4 regions of the Cronobacter muytjensii ATCC 51329 genome follow, and region 1 is predicted to be linked to each of the others. Evidence: predicted binding sites of a transcription regulator. Region 1 holds the regulator's gene; each other region holds the start of a gene.
What was found. The regulator PurR, encoded in region 1, represses purine synthesis genes. The targets are predictions, from matches to a motif close to CANGCAAACGTTTGCNTG.
Positions count from the first base shown of each region.

Region 2: a site for PurR is predicted at 2,840-2,857, ahead of purE (5-(carboxyamino)imidazole ribonucleotide mutase). Genes of this name have one in related genera too.
Region 3: a site for PurR is predicted at 4,160-4,177, ahead of cvpA (colicin V production protein). Genes of this name have one in related genera too.
Region 4: a site for PurR is predicted at 2,462-2,479, ahead of gcvT (glycine cleavage system aminomethyltransferase GcvT). Genes of this name have one in related genera too.

Region 1 is NZ_CP012268.1:2,058,117-2,065,589, forward strand. Features, by position in the region: gene AFK63_RS09555 (Grx4 family monothiol glutaredoxin) at 1-279, opposite strand, end outside; gene AFK63_RS09560 (C40 family peptidase) at 624-1,451, shown strand; gene AFK63_RS09565 (MFS transporter) at 1,515-2,681, opposite strand; gene cydH (cytochrome bd-I oxidase subunit CydH) at 2,947-3,036, opposite strand; gene purR (HTH-type transcriptional repressor PurR) at 3,329-4,354, shown strand; gene punR (DNA-binding transcriptional activator PunR) at 4,373-5,287, opposite strand; gene punC (purine nucleoside transporter PunC) at 5,399-6,562, shown strand; gene cfa (cyclopropane fatty acyl phospholipid synthase) at 6,862-7,473, shown strand, end outside.
Region 2 is NZ_CP012268.1:2,831,421-2,838,893, reverse strand. Features, by position in the region: gene AFK63_RS13155 (trans-sulfuration enzyme family protein) at 1-1,030, shown strand, start outside; gene purK (5-(carboxyamino)imidazole ribonucleotide synthase) at 1,183-2,250, opposite strand; gene purE (5-(carboxyamino)imidazole ribonucleotide mutase) at 2,247-2,756, opposite strand; gene lpxH (UDP-2,3-diacylglucosamine diphosphatase) at 2,890-3,612, opposite strand; gene ppiB (peptidylprolyl isomerase B) at 3,616-4,110, opposite strand; gene cysS (cysteine--tRNA ligase) at 4,287-5,672, shown strand; gene malI (Mal regulon transcriptional regulator MalI) at 5,818-6,834, opposite strand; gene AFK63_RS13120 (PTS transporter subunit EIIC) at 6,897-7,473, opposite strand, start outside.
Region 3 is NZ_CP012268.1:950,869-958,341, forward strand. Features, by position in the region: gene truA (tRNA pseudouridine(38-40) synthase TruA) at 1-195, shown strand, start outside; gene AFK63_RS04445 (DedA family protein) at 221-880, shown strand; gene accD (acetyl-CoA carboxylase, carboxyltransferase subunit beta) at 1,031-1,951, shown strand; gene folC (bifunctional tetrahydrofolate synthase/dihydrofolate synthase) at 2,022-3,290, shown strand; gene dedD (cell division protein DedD) at 3,280-4,002, shown strand; gene cvpA (colicin V production protein) at 4,235-4,720, shown strand; gene purF (amidophosphoribosyltransferase) at 4,760-6,277, shown strand; gene AFK63_RS04475 (UbiX family flavin prenyltransferase) at 6,390-6,959, shown strand; gene argT (lysine/arginine/ornithine ABC transporter substrate-binding protein ArgT) at 7,237-7,473, shown strand, end outside.
Region 4 is NZ_CP012268.1:465,371-472,843, forward strand. Features, by position in the region: gene ubiH (2-octaprenyl-6-methoxyphenyl hydroxylase) at 1-934, shown strand, start outside; gene ubiI (FAD-dependent 2-octaprenylphenol hydroxylase) at 945-2,147, shown strand; gene gcvT (glycine cleavage system aminomethyltransferase GcvT) at 2,570-3,667, shown strand; gene gcvH (glycine cleavage system protein GcvH) at 3,691-4,080, shown strand; gene gcvP (aminomethyl-transferring glycine dehydrogenase) at 4,214-7,087, shown strand; gene AFK63_RS02310 (SDR family oxidoreductase) at 7,288-7,473, shown strand, end outside.

The DNA of each region.
Region 1 (7,473 bases):
GCGCTGATACATTTCAATCACGATGTCACAACCGCCGACCAGTTCGCCATCTACCCACAGTTGCGGGAAGGTCGGCCAGTTAGCGTATTTCGGCAACTCAGCGCGGATATCCGGGTTTTGCAGAATATCGACATACGCAAAACGCTCGCCACAGGCGGACAGCGCCTGAACCGCTTGCGCGGAAAAGCCGCAGCTTGGCAGCTTCGGAGAGCCTTTCATGTACAGCAGAATAGGGTTTTCAGCGATCTGGCGTTGAATTTTTTCAAGCGTAGTGCTCATTGTCTTACTTCCTCAAGCGTCATTACGGCGTTAGCTTTACATTGTAGCGGCTCCGGAGCGTCTCGAAAATGCATAATCTTGCGCTTAAGCCCGGCGCCGTGCCGTGGTGAAAGAGACGCAAATAATAACACTTTTCTTACCGCTGCCGATATTCTCCTCTGAGGAGGCGCGCTAAAATGCGCGCCGACGCAGCGGCAAGCGGCGAAAATATTGCGCCGGTTAACGAAACTGCATGTCGAAGAGAATTTGCTGCTTAACTTTGGACATTTTTTTAGATTAGAATCAGCAAGCTCTTAAATTTCATCCGTTGGCATGATTGCCGGCTTTATGCAGGGGAATGCTCAGTGGCGCGCAAAACAAAAATTGCTCTCACGCTCTGTGCTTTGTTAATGACTTCATCACTGGCTTTTGCGCCTTTCGCGCAGGCGTCGGAGCAGACGCGCGCCTCGAAGGTGCAAAAAGCGCACGCCAGTACGGTGAAAAAGAAAACCAGCACAAAAACCCGTCAGACCGCCAGTAAAAGCAAAAACGCAACCAAAACCAAAACCGCGAAAACTGCCAGCGAGAAGCGAACCACCTCCGCCAAACGCACCAGCAAGACCTCATCCACTGTCAGTAAAACCGCTTCCCGTCGCGCTTCCGGTAATTCCGTTAAACAGGCCAGCCACCGTCTGACCGCGCAAACCTGTTCAAAAACCCGTAAAAACCGCAAAACCCAATGCGTTAACGGGCCGCTGACTATCGCGGACGCCCATAAAGCGCGCGTGAAAAAAGCCCAGACCACCGCCATGAACAAGCTGATGAACCAGATCGGCAAACCGTATCACTGGGGCGGCACTTCGCCGCGTACCGGTTTCGACTGCAGCGGCCTGGTCTGGTATGCGTATAAGGATTTGGTGAAATTCCGCATTCCGCGCACCGCCAATGAAATGTATCACCTGCGCGATGCCGCACCGGTAAATCGTGGCGAGCTGGAAAGTGGCGATCTGGTTTTCTTCCGCACCCAGGGTCGCGGCACCGCCGATCACGTCGGCGTCTATGTCGGCAACGGCAAGTTTATCCAGTCGCCGCGTAGCGGACAGGAAATTCAGATAACCTCGCTCAGCGAAGATTACTGGCAGCGCCACTATGTCGGCGCGCGCCGGGTCATGACACCGCGCACGATCCGTTAAATCGGCGCTCGCTATCAAAAAAACGGAGAAGGTCGCCCTTCTCCGTTTTTTTCGTTATACGCTTTATTCCGCGCGACAGGCCGTTTGCGTTTCGCGACGTCCTGAGAGCACCACCAGCAGCAGACCGAGGGCGGCAATCAGCGCGCCCATGACCGGCACCACGCTGTAGCCGAAGCCCGCATGGATAACCGCGCCGCCCGCCGCCGCGCCAAGCGCGTTGCCGAGGTTAAACGCGCCGATATTCACCGATGACGACAGGCCAGGCGCTTCGCTGGCGACGCGCATCACGCGCATCTGCAGCGGCGGCACCACTGCGAACGTCGCCGCGCCCCACACCACCATGCTGACCGCCGCGCCGATCTCGGTTTTCGCAAGCCACGGAATAGCCGCCATGATGACGATAAGCAGCAGCAGAAAGCCCTTCAGCGTGGCGCTTACCGAGCGGTCCGCCAGACGGCCGCCGAGATAGTTGCCAATGGAAAAACCAACGCCAATCAGTACCAGCATCGCGGTAACAAACGCCGGAGTGGCGTCAGTAATATGATGCAGCACCGGGGCGATATAGGTATAGAGCGTGAACATCGCGCCCGCGCCGAGCACTGTGGTCAGCAACGCGCTCACCACCTGCGGGCGCATCAGCACCGCCAGTTCGCTTTTCACATCCGGGCGCTCGCCGCTGCCGCCTTTCGGCAGTGAGAACCAGAGGCTCGCCATCGCTATCAGACCCAGCCCTGCCGTGGCGAGGAACGACATGCGCCAGCCGATGGTTTCGCCAAGCCAGGTCGCCGCAGGCACCCCGCCGATATTGGCGATGGTAAGCCCCATAAACATCGTCGCGACGGCGCTCGCCTGCTTATGCTTAGGCACCACGCTTGCGGCCACCACGGAGCCAAGCCCAAAGAACGCGCCGTGGTTGAGGCTGGTGAGAATACGCGAGGCCATCAGCGTCATGTAATCCGGCGCCAGCGCCGACAGCACATTGCCTGCCGTGAAAATCGCCATCAGGAAAATCAGGGCGCTGCGCCGGGCGCGATGCGACAGCAGTAGCGTCATCAGCGGCGCGCCGACCATGACCCCAACCGCGTAGGCGCTAATCAGCATACCGGCTGCGGGGATCGAGACGTTAACGCCGTGGGCGATCACCGGCAGCAGCCCCATCGGGGAAAACTCGGTCGTGCCAATGCCAAAAGCACCAATGGCCAGTGCCAGTAAAGGGAAATTGACTTTCATTAATTGCTCCAGAAATTGTACAACAGCGCCGGGAATTCACGGCGTTACAGCAGGATGCAGGAAGAATGGCATTTTCAGGTCGAAAAGATAAGTAACAAAAACAGCAAAATATTATTGCGAAGGTGTTAATGAACTCGCAAATAGTGTTATCAGCGAATCATAAGGGAATAAGGTGAAAAAGAAAGGCGGTAACGAAAGAAAACGGGTTAAACGCAGGAATTGTAAAAAGAAGACGGGAGAACAGGCGCGCTCCCCCGCGACACCCTTAATGCAGAATGGCGGTAAACGCGCCCGCCACAATTAAACCCAGTACAATAAAAGTGGTGACCAGCGAAAATTTCAGATCGGTACTCATGGTTTTCTCCTTAAAGACCCCATAAAAAACAGGTAGAGCGCATTTTTGCATAAACGCGCCGAAAAATCCTGCGACATTTAACCAGATATGCGTTTTCCCTCTTCCCCTTTCGATAAAGATAAGCCAAAATTCGTCGCTACTTTATTCGGTACCGGCCATCGACCCCTCCTCACGATAAATGTCGCGTTTCCCGGCATGCCGCACGTCCCCTCGTGGCACACAGGGGTGTGTACAGGCAAACGATTAACCCGTGATTTTACAGGGCTCAGCGAGGGGTCTGGAGTGATGATTAATGGCAACAATTAAAGACGTCGCGAAGCGAGCAAACGTTTCTACTACAACAGTCTCACATGTAATTAACAAAACCCGTTTTGTGGCGGAAGAGACGCGCAACGCGGTGTGGGCGGCAATTAAAGAATTACATTATTCGCCGAGCGCCGTGGCGCGCAGCCTGAAGGTGAACCACACCAAATCCATCGGCCTGCTCTCCACCAGCAGCGAAGCGCCCTATTTTGCGGAAATCATCGAAGCCGTTGAGAACAGCTGCTTCGCGAAAGGCTATACGCTGATCCTCGGCAACGCCCATAACAATCTGGAAAAGCAGCGCGCTTATCTGTCAATGATGGCGCAAAAGCGCGTCGATGGCCTGCTGGTGATGTGCTCGGAATACCCCGAGCCGCTGCTCGCCACGCTCGAGGAGTACCGTCATATCCCGATGGTCGTGATGGACTGGGGTGAAGCCAGAGCGGATTTCACCGACTCGGTTATCGATAACGCCTTCCAGGGCGGATACCTCGCGGGGCGCTATCTCATTGAGCGCGGCCATCGCGATATCGGGGTGATTCCCGGCCAGCTTGAGCGTAATACCGGCGTCGGGCGTTTCTCCGGCTTTATGAAGGCGCTGGAAGAAGCGATGATTAAAGTGCCGGAAAACTGGATTGTGCAGGGCGATTTCGAGCCGGAATCGGGCTATCGCGCGATGCAGCAGATCCTCTCCCAGCCGCAGCGTCCTACCGCTGTGTTCTGCGGCGGCGATATCATGGCGATGGGCGCGATTTGCGCCGCCGACGAGATGGGCCTGCGCGTGCCGCAGGATATTTCCATCATCGGCTACGATAACGTGCGCAACGCCCGCTTTTTCAGCCCGGCGCTGACCACCATCCATCAACCGAAGGAAACGCTGGGTCAGACCGCGTTTAATATGCTGCTTGATCGCATCATTAATAAACGCGAAGAGTCCCAGACTATCGAGGTGCACCCGCGCCTTATCGAACGCCGCTCGGTGGCGGACGGTCCGTTCCGCGACTATCGCCGTTAATCCCTGCCGGGAGCCCGCTCAGTCTGGCTCCCGCAGCCACTCCTTGTTCAGCGTTTCACTGTCCCCCAGGTAATCCAGCAGCCAGCGCAGCGCGGGCGAGGCGTCACTTTGCCGCCACGTCAGGCAGCAGGCGGCGTCCGGGAACGGGTTTTCCAGCGTCAACGCCCGCCACTGGCCGCGGTCCAGCCAGGGTTTTGCGAAATGCGTCGGCACCATGCCGATACACAGTCCCTCGCTCAGCGCGTCGGCGGCGCAGTGCCAGTCCGGCACCACCACGCGATGCTGGTTATCAAGCAGCCAGGTGATGCGTTTGGGCAGCGAGCGCGAGGTGTCTTCCAGCACCAGCGACGGGTAATCGCGCAGACTGTCATCGCTGAGCGCGCCCGCGTGCTGCGCCAGCGGATGATGGCTCGCCACCACGCAGCGCCAGCTCAACATGCCCATATCACGAAACGCGAAGCGCCCGCCGCCCACCGGCACCGCCTGGGTGGCGCCGATGGCGACTTCCACGCGTCCGTCCGCCAGCGCGTCCCAGACGCCGTTAAACACCTCCTGCGACACCAGCAATTCGACATCGGAAAAGTGGCGGTAGAAATCAAGCACCAGCCGACGCGTGCGTTCGGGGCGCACGATATTATCGACCGCGATGGAGAGCTGCCCGCGCCAGCCGTTAGCAATCTGCTGGCACTGCTGACGGGTGATCATCATTTTTTTGATAACAGAACGCCCTTCCCGCAGAAACCAGGCGCCAGCGGGCGTCAGCACCACGTCACGATGGCGACGTTCAAACAAAGAGACCGCCAGCCACTCTTCAAGCTGGCGCACGGTATAGCTGACGGCAGAAGGCACGCGATGGAGTTCCGCCGCCGCCGCGCTGAAGCTGCCGTTGCGCGCCACCGCGTCTACCACTTCGAGTGAATACTCAGACCACATTTTCTGCCTGCAAAAATTTTGAATGGAAACGGCAAATATTAACGTTTCACAAGCCGGTTTGCACTCCGTACACTCCGGGCTCTTTCGCGTATTACGAAGTGAGCAAAAATTATGCGACCTACAAAAGGCTTTCTTTGCTGGCTGGCCGGGCTGAGCGTGCTCGGGTTTCTCGCCACCGATATGTATCTGCCGGCGTTCGCGGCAATTGAAGCGGATCTCCATACAGCGCCGTCCGCTATCAGCGCCTCCCTGAGTCTGTTCCTCGCGGGCTTTGCGCTCGCGCAGCTAGCCTGGGGGCCGCTCTCTGACCGTTTCGGCCGTCGCCCGGTCTTGCTGGCGGGGCTCGGGATTTTCGCGACAGGCTGCCTTGGCACCGTCTGGGTAGAGAGCGCAGGCGCGCTGCTGGCGCTGCGCTTTATTCAGGCAGTCGGCGTTTGTGCGGCTGCGGTAAGCTGGCAGGCGTTGGTGACGGACCGCTACCCGGCCCAGCAGGCGCGGCGTATTTTCGCCACCATTATGCCGCTGGTGGGGCTCTCCCCGGCACTGGCGCCGCTGCTTGGCAGCTGGATCCTGAACCATTTCGACTGGCAGGCGATTTTCGTGGTACTGTTCGCCATTACGCTGCTGCTGATGATCCCGGCGCTGCGTCTGCCCGCAGGCGCGCCGCAAGGCAACCACGACGGCGAGCCGCTGAGCTTCGCCATGCTGCTGCGCTCGCCCGCCTATAGCGGCAATGTGCTGATCTACGCCGCCTGCTCCGCCAGCTTTTTCGCCTGGCTGACCGGTTCGCCGTTTATCCTGCACGCGATGGGCTACAGCCCGGCGGTGATAGGCTTAAGCTATGTACCGCAGACTATCGCCTTTCTTATCGGCGGCTACGGCTGTCGCAGCGCGCTGCAAAAATGGCACGGCGAGAAGCTGCTGCCGTGGCTGCTGGTGGGCTATGCGCTAAGCGTGATCGCCACCTGGCTTGTAGGCTTAAGCGATGCGGTGACGCTGACGACGCTGCTTATTCCCTTCTGCCTGATGGCGATGGCGAACGGCGCGATTTACCCTATTGTCGTGGCCGCCGCGCTGCTGCCCTTCCCGCAGGCGACCGGACGCGCCGCCGCGCTGCAGAATACTTTGCAATTGGGGCTGTGCTTTGTGGCGAGTCTGGTGGTTTCGTGGCTGGTCGCAACACCGCTGCTTTCCACCACCAGCGTGATGCTGGCGACAGTCTTGCTGGCGGGTCTTGGCTGGCGGCTTCGCGGGCGTCAGGTCAGCGTGCGGTAATCAGGCGGGCGATAATATGACGTTTTTGTTATTAGCGTGCTAACTGTCAATGGTTGAATCATCGTAATGCGAGGCCTATACTGATTCGCGGCTCTACGATAAATACCATAAATATTATGTAGTAACGGGAGCCGCTGGCTCCCGTTTTTTCTGGAATGACTATTCTGGCAAGGGGCATCTCCCTTCCTCTGTTCTACGTCGGATATCAGGCTCGCGGACCTTTCCGTGATATTTCTCACATACCGAAAATTGCGACTACGCTGTTTTAAGGTTCTGGTCACATCAGTGATGGAGAAGCTATGAGTTCATCGTGTCTGGAAGAAGTCAACATACCGGATAACCACTGGTATCGCATTGCAGCTGAACTGCTCAGCCGGGCCGGGATCACCGTTAACGGCCCCGCTCCCTCCGATATTCAGGTAAAAAACCCGGATTTTTTTAAACGTGTTTTACAGGAAGGCTCTCTCGGCCTTGGCGAAAGCTATATGGACGGATGGTGGGAGTGCGAACGCCTCGATCTGTTCTTCACCAGGGTGCTCCGTGCGGGGCTCGAAGACCAACTCCCTCACCATTTCAAAGATACGCTGCGCATCCTCGGCGCCCGTCTGTTTAACCTGCAATCGAAAAAGCGCGCCTGGATTGTCGGTAAAGAGCATTACGATCTCGGCAACGATCTCTTCAGCCGGATGCTCGACCCGTATATGCAATACTCCTGCGGTTACTGGAAAGAGGCGGATAATCTGGAGGACGCCCAGCAGGCGAAGTTGCGGCTGATCTGCGAAAAGCTTGAACTCAAGCCTGGTATGACGCTGCTGGATATCGGCTGCGGCTGGGGCGGTCTCGCCGCGTTCGCCGCGCGATATTATGGCGTGTCGGTCACCGGCGTGACTATCTCTGCCGAGCAACAGAAG
Region 2 (7,473 bases), 770 kb from region 1:
TACGGGCTATGAGTATTCGCGCAGCGGCAATCCGACCCGCCACGCGCTGGAGCGCGCCATCGCCGAGCTGGAGGCGGGCCGTCAGGGGTTTGCGTTCGCCTCCGGGCTGGCGGCGATTTCCACGGTGCTGGAACTGCTCGACAAAGAGAGCCACATCGTGGCGGTAGATGATGTTTACGGCGGCACTTACCGGCTGCTGGAAAACGTGCGCAAGCGTACCGCCGGGCTTTCGGTCACCTGGGCGAAGCCGGACGATCTTGCCGCGCTGGAGGCGGCGATCCGCCCGGAAACGCGCATGATCTGGGTCGAAACGCCGACCAATCCGTTGCTCAAGCTTGCGGATCTTGAAGCCATCGCCGGGCTGGCGCGCCGCCACGGAATTATCAGTGTGGCCGATAATACTTTTGCTTCACCGGCGATCCACCGCCCGCTGACGCTCGGGTTTGATATCGTGGTGCATTCGGCCACCAAATACCTCAACGGCCACTCGGATGTCGTGGCGGGGCTGGCAGTGGTGGGGGATAACGCGGCGCTGGCGCAGCAGCTGGCGTATCTGCAAAACGCCGTCGGCGGCGTGCTCGATCCGTTCAGCAGCTTCCTGACGCTGCGCGGTATCCGCACGCTGGCGCTGCGTATGGAGCGCCACAGCGCGAATGCGCTGAAGATAGCGCAGCGGCTGGAGCGGCATCCGCAGGTGGAAAAGGTCTTTTTTCCGTGGCTCGACAGCCATCCGCAGCATGCGCTGGCGCGCCGTCAGATGGCGCTGGCGGGCGGGATGATTTCCATCGTGGTGCGCGGTGACGACGCGCGCGCGGCGCAGGTAATAAAAAAGCTGCGGCTCTTTACGCTTGCGGAGAGCCTGGGGGGCGTCGAGAGCCTGGTGAGCCAGCCTTTCAGCATGACGCACGCGTCGATTCCGCTTGAGCAGCGGCTCGCGAACGGCATCACGCCGCAGTTGATCCGGTTGTCGGTGGGGATCGAGGAGGCGGAGGACCTGATTGCCGATCTGGGGCAGGCGCTGGAAGAGTAACGATGTGCGGGACGGCGGGTGGCGCTTTGTTTACCCGCCCTGCGAACCGGACATAACGTGATGCGGCTGTGCTGGGGGAGTAAGCGCACTGACCTTATCAATCACCGCACCCAGGCGTCTGTAAAAAAGGCACCCCTCGGGGTGCCTTTCGCTTAGCGTAACAGCGCCTGCGCCCAGGCGATGCCGCTGGCATACTCTGGCGGAAGCAGCGGCGCGAGCGCCTCCAGCGTGGCGTCAAGCAGCGCCGGGTCGTTGTCGCTGAGGTTAAGGTGACCCACTTTACGGCCCGGACGCACCTCTTTGTCGTACCAGTGCAGATGCACCAGCGGCAGCTTGAGCCAGTCGTAATTGAGATCGCTGCCAATCAGGTTGACCATCACCGACGGGCTGCTGACCACCGGCTGCGGCAGCGGAAGGCCGGTCACGGCGCGCAGGTGCAGCTCAAACTGGCTTATCGATGCGCCATTTTGCGTCCAGTGGCCGCTATTGTGCACGCGCGGCGCCAGCTCGTTAATCAGCAGGCCCTGCGGTGTCACGAAACACTCCATCGCCATTACACCGACATAGTTCAGCTCGTCCATAATGGCGCGCAGCATCGACTCGGCCTGATCCTGCTGCGTGGCGCTCGCGTGCGGGAAAGCCACGCTGGTGCGCAGAATGCCGTCCTGATGCAGGTTATGGGTCAGCGGATAAAAGACCGCGCTGCCGTCGTGCGCGCGCGCGCCCACCAGCGACACCTCGCCGGAAAAGTGAATGCCCTGTTCGACGATACATTCGCCGTAGCACTCGGCAGGCAGCGTGTCGGTCTCGCCTTCACGCAAACGCCACTGGCCGCGGCCGTCGTAGCCGCCAGTGCGGCGCTTCACGATAGCCAGTTCGCCAAGACGGCTGAACACCTGCGGCCACTCGCTGCGGTCGGCCAGCAGCTGCCAGGGCGCGGTAGGAAGCGCGAGCTTATCAAGCAGTTGCTTCTGGGTAAGGCGGTCGGCGATAAGCGGGAAAACGTCGCGGTTCACAAAGGCGTTATGACGCGCCAGCTCGCGGGTGAGGGCGGTTTCCGGCCAGCGTTCGATCTCCGCTGTGATAACGCTTTGCGCGAACGGCACCGCCTGCGGATCGGCGTCGAGCCCTACCGGCCAGACGCGAATGCCGAGCGGCTCGCCTGCCTGACGCAGCATTCTGCCGAGCTGGCCGTTACCCAGCACGCATACCTGCTTCATGCGTCACCCCGCGGATCCGGGTTCTCCAGCACCTCGTCGGTTTGCTTCTGGCGCCAGACCTGAAGACGCGCCAGCAGGGCGCTGTCGTGCTGCGCCAGGATCTGGGCGGCCAGCAGAGCGGCGTTGGCTGCGCCCGCTTTACCGATAGCCAGCGTACCCACCGGAATACCGCGCGGCATCTGTACGATAGAGTAGAGGCTGTCCAGCCCGCTTAACGCGGCGCTCTGCACCGGCACGCCCAGCACCGGCACCAGCGTTTTCGCGGCGATCATGCCCGGCAGATGCGCCGCGCCGCCCGCGCCCGCGATAATCACCTGAAAACCGTTCTCCTGCGCGCTTTCGGCGAAGCTGAACAGTTTATCGGGCGTGCGGTGCGCGGAGACCACTTCAACGTGGTGAGGAACATCCAGAGCATCAAGGATTTCTGCGGCAAACTGCATGGTGGCCCAGTCGCTTCTGGAACCCATGACGATGGCGATACGCGCCGGGGTGTGGCTGGAGGACATACGTCTCAAAACTCCTGTGGTCAGGCGGCAAAATCAACGGGGTCGCCGTTACGAGGGCTTCGAGAATATCATGGATAACGGGCAAGGAAAACGGTTGCGTAGGCGTGCGGACGGCAAAAAAGGGGAGAGCGAATCAGAACGGAAAGGCGATCAGTTCAACGTCGTCTGGCGTGACTTTGATCATTGAGCCTTCGCTGTGCCAGGCGCCTAACACGACGCGATGAGCGGGCTGGCCGTTGGCTTCAAGGGCATGGACGGCGGGGCGGTGGGTGTGACCGTGGATCAGCCACTGCACGCGCTGGCGCGTCATCGCCTCAGCCACAGCCTGGGGGTTGACGTCCATAATGGCGAGATCTTTCTGGCTGTTGGAAGCTTTGCTGCCGGCACGCATTTTTGCGGCGATGCGGCGGCGCAGGCGCAGAGGGAGCGTGAGGAAAAGCCGTTGCAGCCACGGCTTATGCACTTTGGCGCGAAACGCCTGATAGCCGGCGTCATCCGTGCAGAGCGTGTCGCCATGCATAATCAGTACGCGTCTGCCGTAAAGCTCAAGGACTTTTTCTTCCGGCAGAAGCTGCATACCGCTTTCACGCGCGAAGCGTTTGCCCAGCAGGAAATCGCGGTTGCCGTGAATGAAGTAACAGGGCACGCCGCTTGCCACGAGCGCCTTTATGGCGGCGGCGATATCGCGGTGCAGCGGCTCGGGGTCATCATCGCCAATCCAGGCTTCAAACAGGTCGCCCAGGATGTAAAGCGCGTCCGCCTCACGTGCCGTACCGGCTAAAAAACGCAGAAAACCGGCGGTAATCGCCGGTTCTTCTGAGCACAGATGAAGATCTGCAATAAAGAGCGTCGCCACGAATTACTCGCTGACGGTTACGCGCTCGATAATCACGTCTTCTTTCGGCACGTCCTGATGCATGCCGCTGCGGCCGGTGGAAACGCCTTTGATTTTATCAACCACGTCCATGCCTTCGACCACTTCCGCGAATACGCAGTAGCCCCAACCCTGCAGGCTTTCGCCGCTGAAGTTCAGGAAGTCGTTATCAACCACGTTGATGAAGAACTGGGCGGTCGCGGAGTGCGGCGCCTGCGTGCGCGCCATAGCCAGCGTGCCGCGGGTGTTCTTCAGGCCGTTGTTGGCTTCGTTCTTGATAGGATCTTTCGTGCTTTTCTGTTTCATGCCCGGCTCGAAGCCGCCGCCCTGAATCATAAAGCCGTTAATTACACGATGGAAAATGGTGTTGTCGTAGAAACCTTCGCGGCAATATTCCAGAAAGTTTTTTACCGTTTCCGGCGCTTTGTCATCAAAAGTTTTGATTACGATATCGCCGTGATTGGTGTGAAAAGTAACCATGTCTGCATCCTGTTGTGTTTCAGTGGTGCTTCGGCTTCCAGAAGAAGCCACAGTAGGAGGCTGTTATAGCATAACTCACCGCTTGCTTCACCTTGCAAAGTGGGGTGCTTGCGCTTTCAATTATGGGTAATATAGGGGTTTTATCTGCTTACCACACACTGACACGGAAACTTCTGATGTTAAAAATCTTCAATACCATGAGTCGCCAGAAAGAGGAATTCAAGCCTATCCATGCCGGGGAAGTCGGCATGTACGTGTGTGGTATTACCGTTTACGACCTCTGTCACATCGGCCACGGGCGCACGTTTATCGCCTTTGACGTGGTCGCGCGTTACCTGCGTTTTCTCGGCTATAAGCTGAAATATGTGCGTAACATTACCGATATTGACGACAAAATCATTAAACGCGCAAACGAGAACGGTGAAGACTTCGTGGCGCTGGTAGACCGCATGGTCGCCGAAATGCACAACGATTTTGATGCGCTGAACATTCTGCGCCCGGATAGCGAGCCGCGCGCGACGCAGCACATTCCGGAGATTATTGAGATTGTGGAGCAGTTGATCGCCCGCGGTCATGCGTATGTCGCCGGCAACGGCGATGTCATGTTCGCCGTGGAGAGCGACGCCGATTACGGCAAGCTGTCGCGTCAGGATCTCGAGCAGCTTCAGGCGGGCGCGCGCGTCGAAGTGGCCGACAGCAAACGCAATCCGATGGATTTCGTGCTGTGGAAGATGTCCAAGCCGGGCGAGCCGAGCTGGCCGTCGCCGTGGGGCGATGGCCGTCCGGGCTGGCATATCGAATGCTCTGCGATGAACTGCAAACAGCTGGGCAGCCATTTCGATATTCACGGCGGCGGTTCTGATCTGATGTTCCCGCACCATGAAAACGAAATCGCCCAGTCGACCTGCGCGCATGACGGCGAATACGTTAACTACTGGATGCACTCGGGCATGGTGATGGTCGATCGCGAGAAGATGTCTAAATCGCTTGGCAACTTCTTTACCGTGCGCGATGTGTTGCAGCATTACGACGCGGAAACCGTGCGCTATTTCCTGATGTCGGGCCACTATCGCAGCCAGCTGAACTACAGCGAAGAGAACTTAAAGCAGGCGCGGGCCTCCCTTGAGCGTCTCTACACCGCGCTGCGCGGCACCGACAGCAGCGCGACAGCCGCGGGCGGCGAGGCGTTCGAAGCGCGCTTTATCGAGGCGATGAACGACGATTTCAATACGCCGGAAGCCTATTCAGTGCTGTTTGATATAGCGCGTGAAGTGAACCGCCTGAAAGCGGAAGACAGCCACGCGGCGAACCAGCTGGCGGCGCATCTGCGTAAGCTCGCGGCGGTGCTCGGGCTGCTGGAGCAGGCGCCAGAGCAGTTCCTGCAATCCGGCGCGCAGGCCAACGATGACGAAGTGGCGGAAATCGAAGCGCTGATCGTGAAACGTCTGGAGGCGCGTAAAGCGAAAGACTGGGCGGCGGCGGACGCGGCGCGCGATCGCTTAAACGAGATGGGCATCGTGCTGGAAGATGGCCCGCAGGGTACCACCTGGCGGCGTAAATAAGAAAAAGCGGCGAAAGCCGCTTTTTTTATGCGCGATGTTCAGGGAGGGGGGCAAGTGTGCTGCGCTTATCACCCCAGGTATGCATCCACACCAGGCTTGTTAGCAGGTAAACGTAGCGCACCCCTCCTCCGTCAGCGACGCACCATCACGCGGAGCCGCGCGCGATAAGCTGGCCTGAGAGCGTAATGCGCTGCGCGGCCAGGCCCGGCTCGTGAATAAGCCTAACAATAAGCCCCGCCGCCTGCCGGGCGGTCTCTTCGCTGGCGGACGAGACGTAGGTGAAAGACGGTGAGGTGAGATTCACATGCATCATGTCTTCAAAGCCAATCAGCGACACCTGCTGCGTCAGAAACACGTCTTTCCCCACGGTGCGGCCCACCTGATGGATCGCCTCCAGGCAGCCGATAATCGCATGCGGCGAGTGGCACAGCAGGGCGGTAATTTTATTATTCGCTTCAAGCAACTGGCGTACCGACTGGCTTACCGCGAGCGTCTCTTCAGCGCAGGCAGGCGCGAACTCATCGCGCCAGGCGAGGCCATATTGCGTGAGCGCGGCGCGGTAGCCGAGCAACCGCTCCTGACGAATCAGACACCCCGCCGTACCGCCAATATAGGCGATATTGCGGTGGCCCCGCTCTATCAGATAGCGCGTGGCGAGCCCGCCCGCCTGGCGGTTGTCGCGCACTACGCTGTTGAGCTTTTCCTCAACCGGCGATTGTGACACCACCACTACGGGCAATGTGCTTTGCGCGACCGGCGCAGGCAGCGTGCGGTGGTCGGAATCGGCGGTCAGGTAAACGACGCCCGCCACGCCCTGGCGGATAAACGAGACAAAACAGGCCGCCAGCCGCCCCGTTTCTCGGCCCGGCTGGGTGAGAAAGACCATATAGCCCTGCGCCTCCAGCGCCTGCACCAGGCTTGCCGTGACGCGGGTGGAGAACGGATCGTTGAGATCGTCCACCACCAGGCCTATCAGGTTGGAGGTTTTGCCGCGCAGGTTAGCGGCGGCGACGTTATGCACATAGCCCAGCGCCTTAATGGCGGCATGCACTTTTTCGATGGTCGCGGCGGAGATTTTTCCCTTCTGGCGCAACACCAGCGAGACGGTGGACACCGACACGCCCGCGTGACGCGCCACATCGATAATGCTGACCTTTTTCATCTGCCCTGATTTATCCTTTTATCGCCTGAGAACGCGGGCCTGGCGCCAGGCCCGCGCGGGCGTTATTTCCCCGTCATGCCTGACATGTTTTGCGCGATAAACTGCGCGCGCGCGCCGAATATCACCTGTATGCCGTTATCGCCCACAAACACCACGCCGCGCGCGCCAAGGGCGTTCAGCCCGTCTCTGTCAACCAGTTCCGGACGAGCGACCTCAAGACGCAGGCGGGTGATACAGGCGCCGACGCTGGTGATGTTCTCTTTGCCGCCCAGCAGGCCCATGATATTGCCCGCCAGCTCCGCATCAGTTTTATCATCCACATTCGCGGTGATTTCCACCCGGCCCGGCGTTTTCACGTCAAAACGGCGAATAACAAAGCGGAAGGTAAAGTAGTAAATGATCGCCATCGGAATACCGACAATCACCGCGTTCAGGAAGTGGGTCTGATAGCCATTAAAAGACGGCAGGATCCCGAACGAGATGTAATCGATAAGCCCGGCGGAGAACGATTTGGCGATATGCGCGTCCAGCAAATACATGCACATATACGAAAGCCCCGCCATGATGGCGTTAAATACATACAGCACCGGCGCGACAAAAATAAAGGTAAATTCCACCGGCTCCGTGATCCCCGTCAGA
Region 3 (7,473 bases), 1.1 Mb from region 1:
ATCGTTGGCAGCCTGATGGAAATTGGCTGCGGTAACCAGCCGGAGAGCTGGATGGCAGAACTGCTGGCGGCTAAGGACAGAACGCTTGCGGCAGCGACGGCGAAAGCGGAAGGGCTTTATCTGGTGTCGGTGGATTATCCGGCGCAGTTTGACCTCCCGAAGCCGCCGATGGGCCCACTTTTTTTAGCTGACTGAATGCAGTCGGGGAAGATGAACCTGTATGGACATTATTCGCTTTCTGATTGATTTTATTTTACATATTGACGTGCATCTGGCGGAGCTGGTGGCACAGTACGGCATCTGGGTTTACGCGATTCTGTTCCTGATCCTGTTTTGCGAAACGGGTCTGGTGGTGACGCCGTTTTTGCCGGGCGATTCGCTGTTGTTCGTGGCCGGTGCGCTCTCCGCGCTGCCGTCTAACGATCTTAACGTGCACCTGATGGTCACGCTGATGGTCATTGCCGCTATCCTTGGCGATGCGGTGAACTACACCATCGGGCGGCTGTTTGGCGCAAAACTTTTCAGCAATCCGGATTCCAAAATCTTCCGGCAGAGCTATCTTGATAAAACGCATGCGTTTTATGAACGCCACGGCGGCAAAACGATTATTCTCGCCCGTTTCGTGCCGATAGTGCGCACCTTCGCGCCGTTCGTCGCCGGGATGGGGCATATGTCTTACCGCCATTTTGCTCTGTTTAACGTCATTGGCGCGCTGTTGTGGGTCCTGCTGTTTACCTACGCGGGCTACTTCTTCGGGGCGATGCCGTTCATTCAGGACAATCTGAAGCTGTTTATCGTTTTGATTATTATCGTCTCAGTATTGCCGGGCATTTTTGAAGTGGTGCGTCACAAACGCGCCGCGGCGCGCCAGGCAAAATAAGCCCTCTGGCGGTTCGACCACTTTTTTATCCAAAGTCGCGGGCCGTTATGGTTTAATGAGCACCATTTATGGTCTGTGGAAGGCAATAATGGCATTATGCGCCCCCACAGAAAAACTGGCATCGACCAGGTTCAGGCAGAAAGGTTATCAATGAGCTGGATTGAACGAATTCTCAATAAAAGCAATATTACTCCCACTCGCCGAGCGAACATCCCGGAAGGGGTGTGGACCAAGTGCGACAGCTGCGGACAGGTACTCTACCGCGCCGAACTGGAGCGTAACCTTGAGGTTTGCCCGAAGTGCGATCACCACATGCGTATGGCGGCCCGCGACCGTCTGCACAGCCTGTTAGACGAAGGCTCGCTGGTGGAACTGGGCAGTGAGCTTGAGCCGAAAGATGTGCTGAAGTTCAGAGATTCCAAAAAGTACAAGGATCGTCTGGCGAGCGCCCAGAAAGAAACCGGCGAAAAAGACGCGCTGGTAGTGATGAAAGGCACTCTGCACGGGATGCCGGTCGTTGCGGCGGCGTTTGAATTCGCCTTTATGGGCGGCTCTATGGGCTCCGTGGTCGGCGCGCGCTTCGTACGTGCGGTCGAGCAGGCGCTTGAAGACAACTGTCCGTTGATCTGCTTCTCCGCCTCCGGCGGCGCGCGTATGCAGGAAGCGCTGATGTCGCTGATGCAGATGGCGAAAACCTCTGCGGCGCTGGCGAAAATGCAGGAGCGCGGTCTGCCGTACATCTCCGTGCTGACCGACCCGACCATGGGCGGCGTTTCTGCAAGCTTCGCTATGCTTGGCGATCTCAACATCGCTGAGCCGAAAGCGCTGATCGGCTTCGCCGGCCCGCGCGTTATCGAGCAGACCGTGCGTGAAAAACTGCCGGCTGGCTTCCAGCGCAGCGAATTCCTGATTGAAAAAGGCGCTATCGATATGATCGTGCGTCGTCCGGAGCTGCGTCTCAAGCTCGCCAGCATTCTGGCGAAGCTGATGAACCTCCCGGCTCCGAGCCCGGACGCGCCGCGTGAAGCGGTCGTCGTGCCGCCGGTCCCGGAACAGGATCAAGAGGCCTGATAGTCATGAAGGGCAGGGCCACCAGGCGCTGCCCTTCTTGTTTATGAACCGTAACCAGGATACGGGTATCATGGAAAAGCAACATCTTCCCCAAGCCACGTCGCCTCTGGCCACGTGGCTTTCTTATCTGGAAAACCTGCACGGCAAGACCATCGACATGGGCCTTCTGCGCGTATCGCGCGTGGCGGCGGCGCTGGACGTCGTGAAGCCCGCGCCCTTTGTGTTTACCGTCGCAGGCACCAACGGTAAAGGCACCACGTGCCGGACGCTCGAAGCGGTGCTGATTGCCGCAGGCTACCGCGTGGGCGTCTATAGCTCGCCGCACCTCGTGCGCTACACCGAACGCGTGCGCGTGCAGGGCGAGGAGCTTGCCGAAAGCCAGCACACCGCCGCGTTCGCAGAGATCGAGGCCGCGCGCGGCGAGACGTCGCTGACCTATTTCGAATACGGCACGCTTTCCGCGCTGTGGCTGTTTAAGCAGGCGCAACTGGATGTCGTTATTCTTGAAGTGGGCCTCGGCGGGCGCCTCGACGCCACCAACCTGGTGGACTGCGATGTGGCGGTTGTTACCAGCATCGCGCTCGATCACACCGACTGGCTGGGGCCAGATCGCGAAAGCATCGGGCGTGAGAAAGCCGGGATCTTCCGTCAGGGTAAACCGGCGGTGGTGGGCGAGACCGATATGCCGCAGACCATCGCGCAGGTCGCGCAGGAGAAAGGCGCGCGGCTGCTGCGCGTTAACGACGCCTGGCGCTATACGGTCACCGGCACTGGCTGGAGCTTTAGCGACGAGCACGGCGAACTGAATGACCTTCCGCTGCCCCAGGTGCCGCAGCCTAACGCCGCCACGGCGCTTGCCGCGCTGCGCGCGAGCGGCCTTGAGGTGAGCGAGCAGGCGATCCGCGACGGTATCGCCCGCGCCACGCTGCCCGGGCGTTTCCAGATAGTGAGCAACGCCCCGCGCGTGATTCTCGATGTTGCGCATAACCCGCACGCGGCAGGGTATCTGGCGCAGCGGCTGGCGCAGTCGCCGTCGGCCGGGCGCGTGCTGGGCGTCATCGGCATGTTGCACGATAAAGATATCGCCGGCACGCTCGCCTGTCTGGAGAGGGTCGTGGATAGCTGGTATTGTGCCCCTCTGGACGGGCCGCGCGGCGCCCGCGCTGAAGAGCTTGCGGAGCATCTGCAGGCAAGCGCGGTCTTTACCAGCGTGGCGCAGGCCTGGCATGCGGCGCTGGCCGACGCGCAGCCTGCCGATACGGTACTGGTGTGCGGGTCGTTTCATACCGTCGCGCAGGTAATGGAAGAGATGGACGCGGGGAGACGAGGTGGCGAGTAAGTTTCAGAACCGATTAGTCGGCACGATTGTGCTGGTGGCGCTGGGGGTTATCGTGCTGCCAGGGCTGCTGGACGGCCAGAAAAAACATTATCAGGATGAGTTCGCCGCGATCCCGCTGGTGCCGAAGCCTGGCGATCGCGACGAGCCGGATATGCTGCCTGCCGCGACGCAGGCGCTGCCGTCTCAGCCGCCGGAAGGCGCGGCGGAAGAGGTGAGGGCGGGTAACGCGGCGACGTCATCGATAGACACCACGCGGCTGCCTGCCGATACCGGCGCGGAGCTTGATGAAGTGCCGGTGACGCCTGCGAAGCCGAAAACAACGGAGCCTGCCAGAACGCGCGCTACGGACAAGCCGCAGAACAAACCGCAGCGCGATAAAACCGACGAGCAGCTGGCGATGGTGAGCGAGGCCGAAGCGCCTGCGCCTGCGAAACCCACGCCGCCGGAAAAACCGCAAACGCCGCCTGCGGGCAAAGCGTATGTAGTACAGCTCGGCGCGCTGAAAAACGCCGACAAAGTCAATGAGATCGTCGGGAAGCTGCGCTCGGCGGGCTACCGGGCGTATACGTCGCCCTCCACGCCGGTACAGGGGAAAATCACCCGTATTCTGGTGGGGCCGGAAGCCTCGAAAGATAAGCTTAAATCGTCGCTTGGCGAGCTGAACAGCCTGTCAGGGTTGAACGGCGTGATAATGAATTACAGCGTGAATTAAGCGGTCCGGCGCCTGACTGACAGGCGCCGCCAGAAACCGCATCGCGCCAGAGACGGCCCGCAACCGGCGCAATTTGGCTGGTTGCAGGCATAACGGACGGATGGCGTTGAAGATTTTTTCAACGCCATTTTTTATTAACGCGTGGAAAGGAAATCCCTACGCAAACGTTTTCTTTTTCTGTTAGAATGCGCCCCGAACCGGATGTCAGGGCGTTTTATCGTGGGACACATTCATGGTCTGGATAGATTACGCCATCATTGCAGTAGTGGGTTTCTCGTGCCTGGTCAGCCTGATCCGCGGGTTCGTGAGAGAGGCGCTGTCGCTTGTCACCTGGGGCTGCGCTTTCTTTGTCGCCAGTCATTACTACACTTACCTGGCAGTCTGGTTCACCGGCTTTGAAGATGAACTGGTACGTAATGGGATTGCTATCGCGGTGCTGTTTATCGCGACGCTTATCGTCGGTGCGATAGTCAACTATGTGATTGGCGCGCTGGTGGAGAAAACCGGCCTGTCGGGTACAGACAGGGTGTTGGGGATCTGTTTCGGCGCCTTGCGAGGTGTGCTGATTGTCGCCGCCATTCTGTTCTTTCTTGATACCTTCACGGGCCTGTCCAAAAGCGAGGACTGGCAAAAGTCGCAGCTTATCCCGCAGTTCAGTTTCATCATCAGATGGTTCTTTGACTATCTGCAAAGCTCGTCAAGTTTCCTGCCCCGGTAATCGTGCCGGGGGCGGTCTTTGAATTGAGGAAAAGACAACATGTGCGGTATTGTCGGGATCGCCGGTGTTATGCCGGTAAACCAGTCGATTTATGACGCGTTAACGGTGCTTCAGCACCGCGGGCAGGATGCCGCAGGCATCATCACCATCGATGCGAATAATTGCTTCCGTCTGCGTAAAGCGAACGGCCTGGTGAATGATGTGTTCGAAGCCCGCCACATGCAGCGTTTGCAGGGCAACATGGGAATTGGTCATGTGCGCTACCCGACAGCGGGCAGCTCCAGCGCCTCTGAAGCCCAGCCGTTCTATGTTAACTCGCCCTACGGCATTACGCTTGCCCACAACGGCAACCTGACGAACGCCCATGAACTGCGCAAAATGCTCTTTGAAGAGAAGCGCCGTCATATCAATACCACCTCAGATTCTGAAATCCTGCTCAACATCTTCGCGAGCGAGCTCGATAACTTCCGCCACTACCCGCTGGAAGCGGACAACATTTTCGCGGCCATCGCGGCGATGAATCGCCTGATCCGTGGTGCCTACGCCTGTGTGGCGATGATTATCGGTCACGGTATGGTGGCGTTTCGCGACCCTAACGGTATCCGCCCGCTGGTGCTTGGCAAACGTGACGCCGGCAACGGCCGCGCCGAGTACATGGTGGCGTCCGAGAGCGTGGCGCTCGATACTTTGGGCTTTGAATTCCTGCGCGACGTGGCGCCGGGCGAAGCGGTTTACATCAGCGAGAAAGGCCAGCTGTTTACCCGCCAGTGCGCGGATAACCCGGTCAGCAACCCGTGTCTGTTCGAATATGTCTACTTCGCGCGCCCGGATTCCTTTATCGACAAGATTTCTGTCTACAGCGCCCGCGTTGAGATGGGCAAAAAGCTCGGCGAGAAAATCGCGCGCGAATGGGAAGATCTGGATATCGATGTAGTGATCCCGATTCCGGAAACCTCCTGCGATATCGCGCTGGAAATCGCGCGTATTCTTAACAAACCCTACCGTCAGGGCTTTGTGAAGAACCGCTACGTCGGCCGTACCTTTATCATGCCAGGCCAGCACCTGCGCCGTAAGTCGGTGCGCCGCAAGCTTAACGCCAACCGCGCTGAGTTCCGCGATAAAAACGTGCTGCTGGTGGATGACTCTATCGTGCGCGGCACCACGTCCGAGCAGATTATCGAGATGGCTCGCGAAGCAGGTGCGAAGAAGGTGTATCTGGCCTCCGCCGCGCCGGAAATTCGCTTCCCGAACGTCTACGGCATCGATATGCCGAGCGCCAACGAGCTTATCGCTCACGGGCGCGAAGTGGATGAGATCCGCCAGATAATCGGCGCCGACGGTTTAATTTTCCAGGATCTCGACGATCTCATCGAAGCGGTGCGCGCGGAAAACCCGGATATTCAACAGTTCGAGTGCTCGGTCTTTAACGGCGTTTACGTGACTAAAGATGTCGACCACCAGTATCTGGAATATCTCGAATCCCTGCGTAACGACGACGCCAAAGCGGTGATGCGTCAGAACGAAGTCGAAAATTTAGAGATGCACAACGAAGGCTAACTCTTCCCGCGTGCCGTCGCCCCTTCCGTAGCGGGAGGGGCGAAATCCCCGTTTGCATCTCGCCGCGTCTTGCGGCAAAGTCTCGCTCAGTGCTTCTTGTCCAGATAACTCCATGAAAAAAATCATTGTCGGCATTTCCGGCGCCAGCGGCGCGATTTATGGCATTCGGCTGTTGCAAACGCTGCAGACGGTGCCGGAGGTGGAAACCCACCTCATCATGAGCCAGGCCGCGCGTCAGACGCTGGCGCTGGAGACGGACATGACCGTACGCGATGTCCAGGCGCTGGCCGATGTGAACCACGACGCGCGCGATATCGCCGCCAGCGTCTCTTCCGGCTCGTTCAAAACCGACGGGATGATTATCCTGCCGTGCTCCATCAAAACGCTTTCTGGCATTGTGAACAGCTACACCGACGGCCTGCTGACGCGCGCGGCGGATGTTGTGCTGAAAGAGCGCCGCAGGCTGGTGCTGTGCGTGCGCGAAACGCCGCTGCATCTCGGTCACTTACGCCTGATGACCCAGGCGGCGGAACTGGGTGCTGTGATCATGCCGCCGATGCCCGCGTTTTATCATCGCCCGCAGACGCTGGATGAGGTGATTAACCAGACGGTCAATCGCGCGCTCGATCAGCTTGATATCACGCTGCCCGCCGATCTCTTTACCCGCTGGCCTGGCGCGTAACGCGCGCCACGATGAGGCAAAGCGGAGCGCTGCGCCTCATTATGGGGCAATTCTGCAAGCGCGATCATATCCTCGACATTTAATCCCGCCTTTTACGATTTCACGCTCAGCGTCTGCTGCGCGGAGTGCTATCTTTCATTCACACAACCTGATTGCAACCATTTTTTAACAATTCATGCCGGTTCCGGCAGCGCCTAAAACTGGCATGGGAAGTGCAAAGCCTGATTGCAACACACAACGCAACAGATAATAAAATCAGAAAACTTGAGGGTAATGTATGAAGAAGAAGGTGCTCGCGTTCTCCTTGCTGCTTGGCCTTTCCACCAGCGCCAGCGTATTCGCCGCGCTTCCCCAGACCGTTCGCATTGGCACTGACGCCACCTACGCGCCGTTCTCCTCAAAAGACGCTAAAGGCGAGTTTGTCGGGTTTGATATCGATCTCGGCAACGAGATGTGTAAACGCATGCAGGTGAAATGCACCTGGGTCGGCAGCGATTTCGACTCGCTGATCCCA
Region 4 (7,473 bases), 1.6 Mb from region 1:
CGATCGCGGTCACGCCGGTTTTGTGACGCTCAACGCACGCGATTACCAGACGCAGGCGCTTGGCAATGTCGTCGAACTGCATGATGCCGGTCAGCGCCTTTTCGGCCTGCTGCGCAAAGCGCCCGGCGTTCATCTGCACTGCCCGGCGCGTGTGGCGGACATTACGCGCCGTGAAGAGGCGGTGAGCGTACGGCTGGACAGCGGCGAGACGCTGGAAGGCCAGTTGCTGGTCGCCGCCGACGGTTCGCGCTCCTCGATTGGCGCGCAGTGCGGCATTGAATGGCGTCAGCAGCCTTACCACCAGGCGGCGATTATCGCGAATGTCGCGACCGCATTGCCGCACCAGGGACGCGCGTTTGAGCGCTTCACCGAACACGGCCCGCTGGCGCTGCTGCCGATGTCCAGTGGGCGCAGCTCGCTGGTCTGGTGCCATCCGCTTGATAAACAGGCAGAGGTACTGGGCTGGAGCGATGAGCGCTTCTGTCGCGAACTGCAACACGCTTTTGGCTGGCGGCTCGGGCGTATCACGCATGCAGGCGCGCGCAGCGGCTATCCGCTCGCCTTAAGCCTCGCCTCACGGGTAATTTCGCATCGCACGACGCTTGTCGGCAATGCTGCCCAGACGCTGCATCCGATCGCAGGGCAGGGCTTTAACCTCGGCTTACGCGATGTAATAACGCTCGCGGAGACGCTGGCGCAGGCGTTCGCGCGCGGTCAGGATATCGGCGCGTATCCGGTGCTAAACGCGTATCAGCAGCGCCGGGAGCAGGATAAAGCCGCGACGATCGGCGTTACCGACGGGCTGGTGCAGCTTTTCGCCAACCGCTGGTCGCCGCTGGTCGTCGGGCGCAACCTTGGCCTGATGGCGATGGATCTATTTACCCCGGCGCGTGACGCGCTGGCCAGACGCACCCTGGGTTGGGTGCCGCGCTAAGGAGTCGAATGTGCAAAGTGTAGATGTAGCGATTGTCGGCGGCGGAATGGTCGGGCTGGCGGTGGCCTGCGGGCTGGAAGGCAGCGGGCTGCGCGTCGCGGTGCTTGAACAACGCGCGCCGCAACCGCTGGATGCCGGAGCGCCGCCAGCGCTGCGCGTATCGGCGATCAACGCCGCCAGCGAAACGCTGCTCAAACGTCTCGGCGTATGGGAGGCGATTATTCGCCAGCGCGCCGCGGCCTATCACGGCATGGAGGTCTGGGAAAAAGACAGCTTCGGGCGCATCGCGTTTGACGATGAGGCGTTCGGCTTCAGCCATCTTGGGCACATTATCGAAAACCCGGTTATCCACCATGCGTTATGGGAAAAGGCGCAGCAGTGCAAATCGGTGACGCTGATGGCGCCGGCGATGCTGCAACAGGTGGCCTGGGGCGAGAACGAAGCATTTATTACGCTCGAAGACGGCAATATGCTGACGGCGCGGCTGGTTGTGGGCGCGGACGGCGCTAACTCCTGGCTGCGCACAAAGGCGGAAATTCCGCTGACGTCCTGGGATTACCAGCATCATGCCCTGGTCGCCACGATTCGCACCGATGAGCCGCACGGCGGCGTGGCGCGCCAGGTCTTTCATGGCGACGGCATTCTGGCGTTCCTGCCGCTCGGCGATCCGCATCTGTGCTCTATCGTCTGGTCACTCTCGCCGCAGGAGGCGGACCGGATGCAACAGGCCCCTGCGTCCGCGTTTAATCAGGCCCTCTGTGTGGCGTTCGATAACCGCCTCGGATTGTGTACGCTTGAGGGCGAGCGACAGGTCTTCCCGCTGACCGGGCGCTATGCGCGTCAGTTCGCCGCGCATCGACTGGCGCTTGTCGGCGACGCCGCGCACACCATTCATCCGCTGGCCGGGCAGGGGGTGAACCTCGGCTTTATGGACGCGGCTGAACTGATAAGCGAACTGCGTCGCCTGCAACAGCAGGGCAAGGATATCGGCCAGCATCTCTATCTGCGCCGCTACGAGCGCAGCCGCAAGCACGCCGCCGCGATGATGCTGGCAGGCATGCAGGGCTTTCGCGAGCTTTTCTCAGGCAATAACCCGGCGAAAAAGCTGCTGCGCGATCTGGGCTTAACGCTTGCCGATAAACTGCCGGGGATCAAACCGCAGCTGATTCGCCAGGCGATGGGGCTGAATGACCTGCCTGCGTGGTTGCGTTAACTGCGTCACACTTCTCTTTCCGGGCGTCGGAAAGAGAAGCTTCCCCCCGTTTGAAATATTCTAATTTCACTCTCTTTTTCGGATTAGTTTTTTTAATCCTTTAATTTTTCCACTGCCATGATTTTTCCTTCAAAACAGCGATTTCTGCCCGGTTATTTTGAAAAGGCGGCAGAGAGTTAGCGTATCGGCTACGCCTGAAACCATTCAGGCAGTGTTTAATTCTGTCGCCAAAAACACCTGTCCCGGTCATAAGCTAATCTGATGACTCAGCTCACCTTATGGTTTACACCTCCGTTCGGTGATAAGTTCAGACGCAAGTTAACGTTTGCGTCGCCGTCGGGATCGGCGTCGGCGCCGGGTTTCACTCAGGGCTGTTCGCCGTCTGAAACCCACACCAACCCGGCTGACAGGATGAGGAAAAGATGGCTCAACAAACCCCGTTGTATGAACAGCACAACCTCTGCGGCGCGCGCATGGTGGATTTCCACGGCTGGATGATGCCGCTGCATTACGGCTCACAAATTGACGAACACCATGCCGTGCGCAACGACGCGGGGATGTTTGACGTCTCTCACATGACCATTGTCGATCTGCGCGGCGCGCGCACCCGCGATTTCCTGCGCTACTTGCTGGCAAACGATGTGGCGAAGCTGACCCAGCCGGGTAAAGCGCTCTACACCGCCATGCTCAACGCCTCTGCCGGCGTGATTGACGACCTGATCGTCTACTTCATGACGGAAGACTATTTCCGCCTGGTGGTGAACTCCGCTACCCGTGAAAAAGATCTCGCCTGGATCAACGAGCATGCCGAGCCTTACGGCGTCGCCGTTACCGTGCGCGACGATCTCTCCCTTATCGCCGTTCAGGGCCCGAACGCGAAGGCCAAAGCCGCCACGCTGTTTAACGATGCGCAGCGTAAAGCCGTCGAAGGCATGAAGCCGTTTTTCGGCGTGCAGGCGGACGATTTATTTATCGCCACTACCGGTTATACCGGCGAAGCGGGTTATGAAATCGCGATGCCGAATGAAAAAGCGGCGGGGTTCTGGAGCCAGCTGGTAGAAGCGGGCGTGAAACCCTGCGGCCTCGGCGCGCGCGACACGCTGCGCCTTGAGGCGGGCATGAATCTGTATGGCCAGGAGATGGATGAAGGCGTTTCGCCGCTCGCTGCCAATATGGGCTGGACGATCGCCTGGCAGCCGGAAGACCGCGATTTCATCGGTCGCGATGCGCTGGAAGCCCAGCGTGAAAACGGCACTGAACAGCTGGTCGGCCTGGTCATGACCGAAAAAGGCGTGCTGCGCAATGAGCTGCCGGTGCGCTTCACCGACACTCAGGGCAACGCGTGCGAAGGCATTATCACCAGCGGCACGTTCTCGCCGACGCTCGGCTACAGCATTGCGCTGGCTCGCGTTCCGGCGGGTATCGGCGATACTGCCATTGTGCAGATCCGCAACCGCGAAATGCCCGTGAAGGTCACTAAACCCGTTTTCGTGCGCGCCGGTAAACCGGTGGCGCAGTAAGTTTTGTTATCAGGAGAGAAGCAATGAGCAATGTGCCAAACGAACTGAAATACAGCAAAGAACACGAATGGCTGCGTAAAGAAGCGGACGGTACTTACACCGTTGGGATCACCGAACATGCGCAGCAGTTGCTGGGCGACATGGTGTTTGTCGACCTGCCGGATGTCGGCGCGACCGTCAGCGCGGGCGACGACTGCGCCGTAGCGGAGTCGGTGAAAGCCGCCTCTGACATCTACGCGCCGGTCAGCGGCGAGATCGTGGCCGTCAATGACGCGCTGAGCGACTCTCCGGAACTGGTCAACAGCGAGCCGTACGGCCAGGGCTGGATTTTCAAAATCAAAGCCAGCGACGAGGCCGAAGTGGCCGCGCTGCTGGACGCCAGCGCGTATGAAGCGCTGTTAGAAAACGAGTAATACACGGGACCGCGCTCCTGGGTAACGCTCAGGGGCAGGCGCGTGCGCCGCATTGCACGCGCCGCTCCCACAAGGGAGCACAACTGACCATCGCATTTATTTGCCTCACTGCACGTTTCAGGAAATATCGCCCATGACCCAGACCCTGAGCCACCTGGAAAATCGCGACGCTTTTATCGGGCGTCATATCGGACCGGGTGTTGACCAGCAGCAGGAGATGCTGCGCACCGTTGGCGCGGACTCGCTGGATGCGCTGATTTCGCAAATCGTTCCGGCGGATATCCAGCTTGCGACCCCGCCTGATGTTGGCGACGCCGCGACCGAATTCGCTGCGCTGGCGGAGCTTAAAGCTATCGCCGGGCGCAATAAGCGCTTCAAAAACTATATCGGCATGGGCTACACCGCGGTGCACACCCCGCCGGTTATCCTGCGCAACATGCTGGAAAACCCGGGCTGGTACACGGCCTATACGCCTTACCAGCCGGAAGTCTCTCAGGGACGTCTCGAAGCACTGCTTAATTTCCAGCAGGTGACGCTGGATCTGACCGGGCTCGATATCGCCTCCGCCTCGCTGCTTGATGAAGCTACCGCCGCGGCGGAAGCCATGGCGATGGCGAAGCGCGTCAGCAAACTGAAAAACGCCAACCGTTTCTTTGTGGCGGCTGATGTGCATCCACAGACGCTGGATGTGGTGCGCACCCGCGCTGAAACCTTCGGCTTTGAGGTGATTGTGGATGACGCGCAAAAGGCGCTCGATCATCAGGATCTGTTTGGCGTGCTGTTGCAGCAGGTCGGCACCACTGGCGAAGTGCATGACTATCGCGCGCTGATTAGCGAGCTGAAATCCCGCAAAGTGGTGGTCAGCGTAGCGGCGGATTTTATGGCGCTGGTGCTCCTGACCGCGCCGGGCAAGCAGGGCGCGGATATCGTCTTCGGCTCCGCCCAGCGTTTCGGCGTGCCGATGGGCTACGGCGGCCCGCATGCGGCGTTCTTTGCCGCCAGCGATGAATTTAAACGCTCCATGCCTGGGCGCATTATCGGCGTATCGAAAGACGCCGCCGGTCGCACTGCGCTGCGTATGGCGATGCAAACCCGCGAGCAGCATATTCGCCGCGAGAAAGCGAACTCCAACATCTGTACTTCCCAGGTGCTGCTGGCCAATATCGCGAGCCTCTACGCCGTGTTCCACGGCCCGGAGGGGCTGAAGCGCATCGCCAGCCGTATCCACCGTTTTGCCGATATTCTGGCGGCGGGCCTGCAACGCAAAGGGCTGAAGCTGCGTCATGCCACCTGGTTCGACACGCTGTGCGTCGACGTCGCCGATAAAGCGGCGGTGCTGGCGCGCGCGCAGGCACAGGAAATCAACCTGCGCAGCGATATTCCGGGCGCGGTCGGCATTACGCTTGATGAAACCACGACCCGCGCTGACGTGCAGGCGCTGCTGCGCGTCGTGACCGGTGACGACGCGCAGGCGGATATCGACGCGCTGGATAAAGAGGTGGCGCACGACAGCCGCTCCATTCCGGCCGCGATGCTACGCGATGACGCCATCCTGACGCATCCGGTCTTTAATCGCTACCACAGCGAAACCGAGATGATGCGTTATATGCACAGCCTTGAGCGCAAAGATCTGGCGCTGAATCAGGCGATGATCCCGCTCGGCTCCTGCACCATGAAGCTCAATGCGGCAGCGGAAATGATCCCGATAACCTGGCCGGAATTCGCCGAACTGCATCCGTTCTGTCCGGCGGATCAGGCCGAGGGCTATCTGCAGATGATTGGCCAGCTCTCCGACTGGCTGGTGAAGCTCACCGGTTACGATGCGCTCTGCATGCAGCCGAACTCCGGCGCGCAGGGCGAGTATGCGGGCCTGCTGGCTATCCGCCACTATCACGAAAGCCGCAACGAAGGCCATCGCGATATCTGTCTTATTCCGAGCTCCGCGCATGGCACCAACCCGGCGTCGGCGCAGATGGCAGGCATGCAGGTCGTCGTGGTCGCCTGTGATAAACAGGGCAATATCGATCTGGCGGATCTGCGTGTGAAGGCCGAAACCGCAGGCGATAAGCTCTCCTGTATTATGGTGACGTATCCGTCCACCCACGGCGTGTATGAAGAAACCATCCGCGAGGTGTGCGACATCGTGCATCAGTACGGCGGTCAGGTTTACCTTGACGGCGCCAACATGAACGCCCAGGTGGGCATCACGTCGCCGGGCTATATCGGCGCGGATGTCTCACATCTCAACCTGCATAAAACATTCTGCATTCCGCACGGCGGCGGCGGCCCTGGCATGGGCCCGATTGGCGTGAAAGCGCATCTGGCGCCATTCGTGCCGGGCCACAGCGTCGTGCAGATTGAAGGCATGCTGACGGCGCAGGGCGCGGTTTCCGCCGCACCGTTCGGCAGCGCGTCGATTCTGCCGATAAGCTGGATGTATATCCGTATGATGGGCTCTGAAGGGCTGAAGAAGGCAAGCCAGACGGCAATCCTCAACGCCAACTACATCGCCAGCCGTCTGAAAGACGCCTATCCGGTGCTCTATACCGGTCGCGACGGCCGCGTCGCGCATGAGTGCATTCTGGATATTCGCCCGCTGAAAGAGGCCACCGGCATAAGCGAACTGGATATCGCCAAACGCCTTATCGACTATGGCTTCCACGCGCCGACCATGTCTTTCCCGGTCGCGGGCACGCTGATGGTTGAGCCGACAGAATCGGAAAGCAAAACTGAGCTGGACCGCTTTATCGACGCGATGCTGGCGATCCGCGGCGAAATCGACCGTGTGGCGCAGGGCGAATGGCCGCAGGACGATAACCCGCTGGTCAACGCGCCGCACGTGCAGCGCGAACTGGCTCAGGAATGGGAGCACGCTTACAGCCGCGAGCTGGCGGCGTTCCCGGCAGGGTTTGAGAATAAATACTGGCCGACCGTGAAGCGTCTCGATGATGTTTACGGCGACCGTAATCTCTTCTGCTCCTGCGTGCCGATGAGCGAGTATCAGTAACGGCTCTTCGCTGTGACCAGCAGGTAAAGACAACCCACAGGGCGCTTCGGCGCCCTTTTTTTATGGCGCGGCGCCGGATGCCACGCTATTGCTACCTGATTTGTAGAGTGTCCCTGCGTTACGCACCGCGGTAAGTTATCGGGAGCACCCCGATGCATGCAGAAAAGCCTGCTGTACCACACCATAAAAAAGGAAAAAGTATGTCCATTGCACTGATTACCGGCGCGAGCCGCGGCATTGGCAGGGCGACGGCGCAGTTGCTGGCCGCGCAGGGCTATACCGTGGCGGTCAATTACCTCAGTAACGCCGCCGCGGCGCAGGAGGTGGTTGACGCGATCACCGCACACGGCGGGCGGGCGTTTCCCGTGCAGGCGGATATCAGCGAC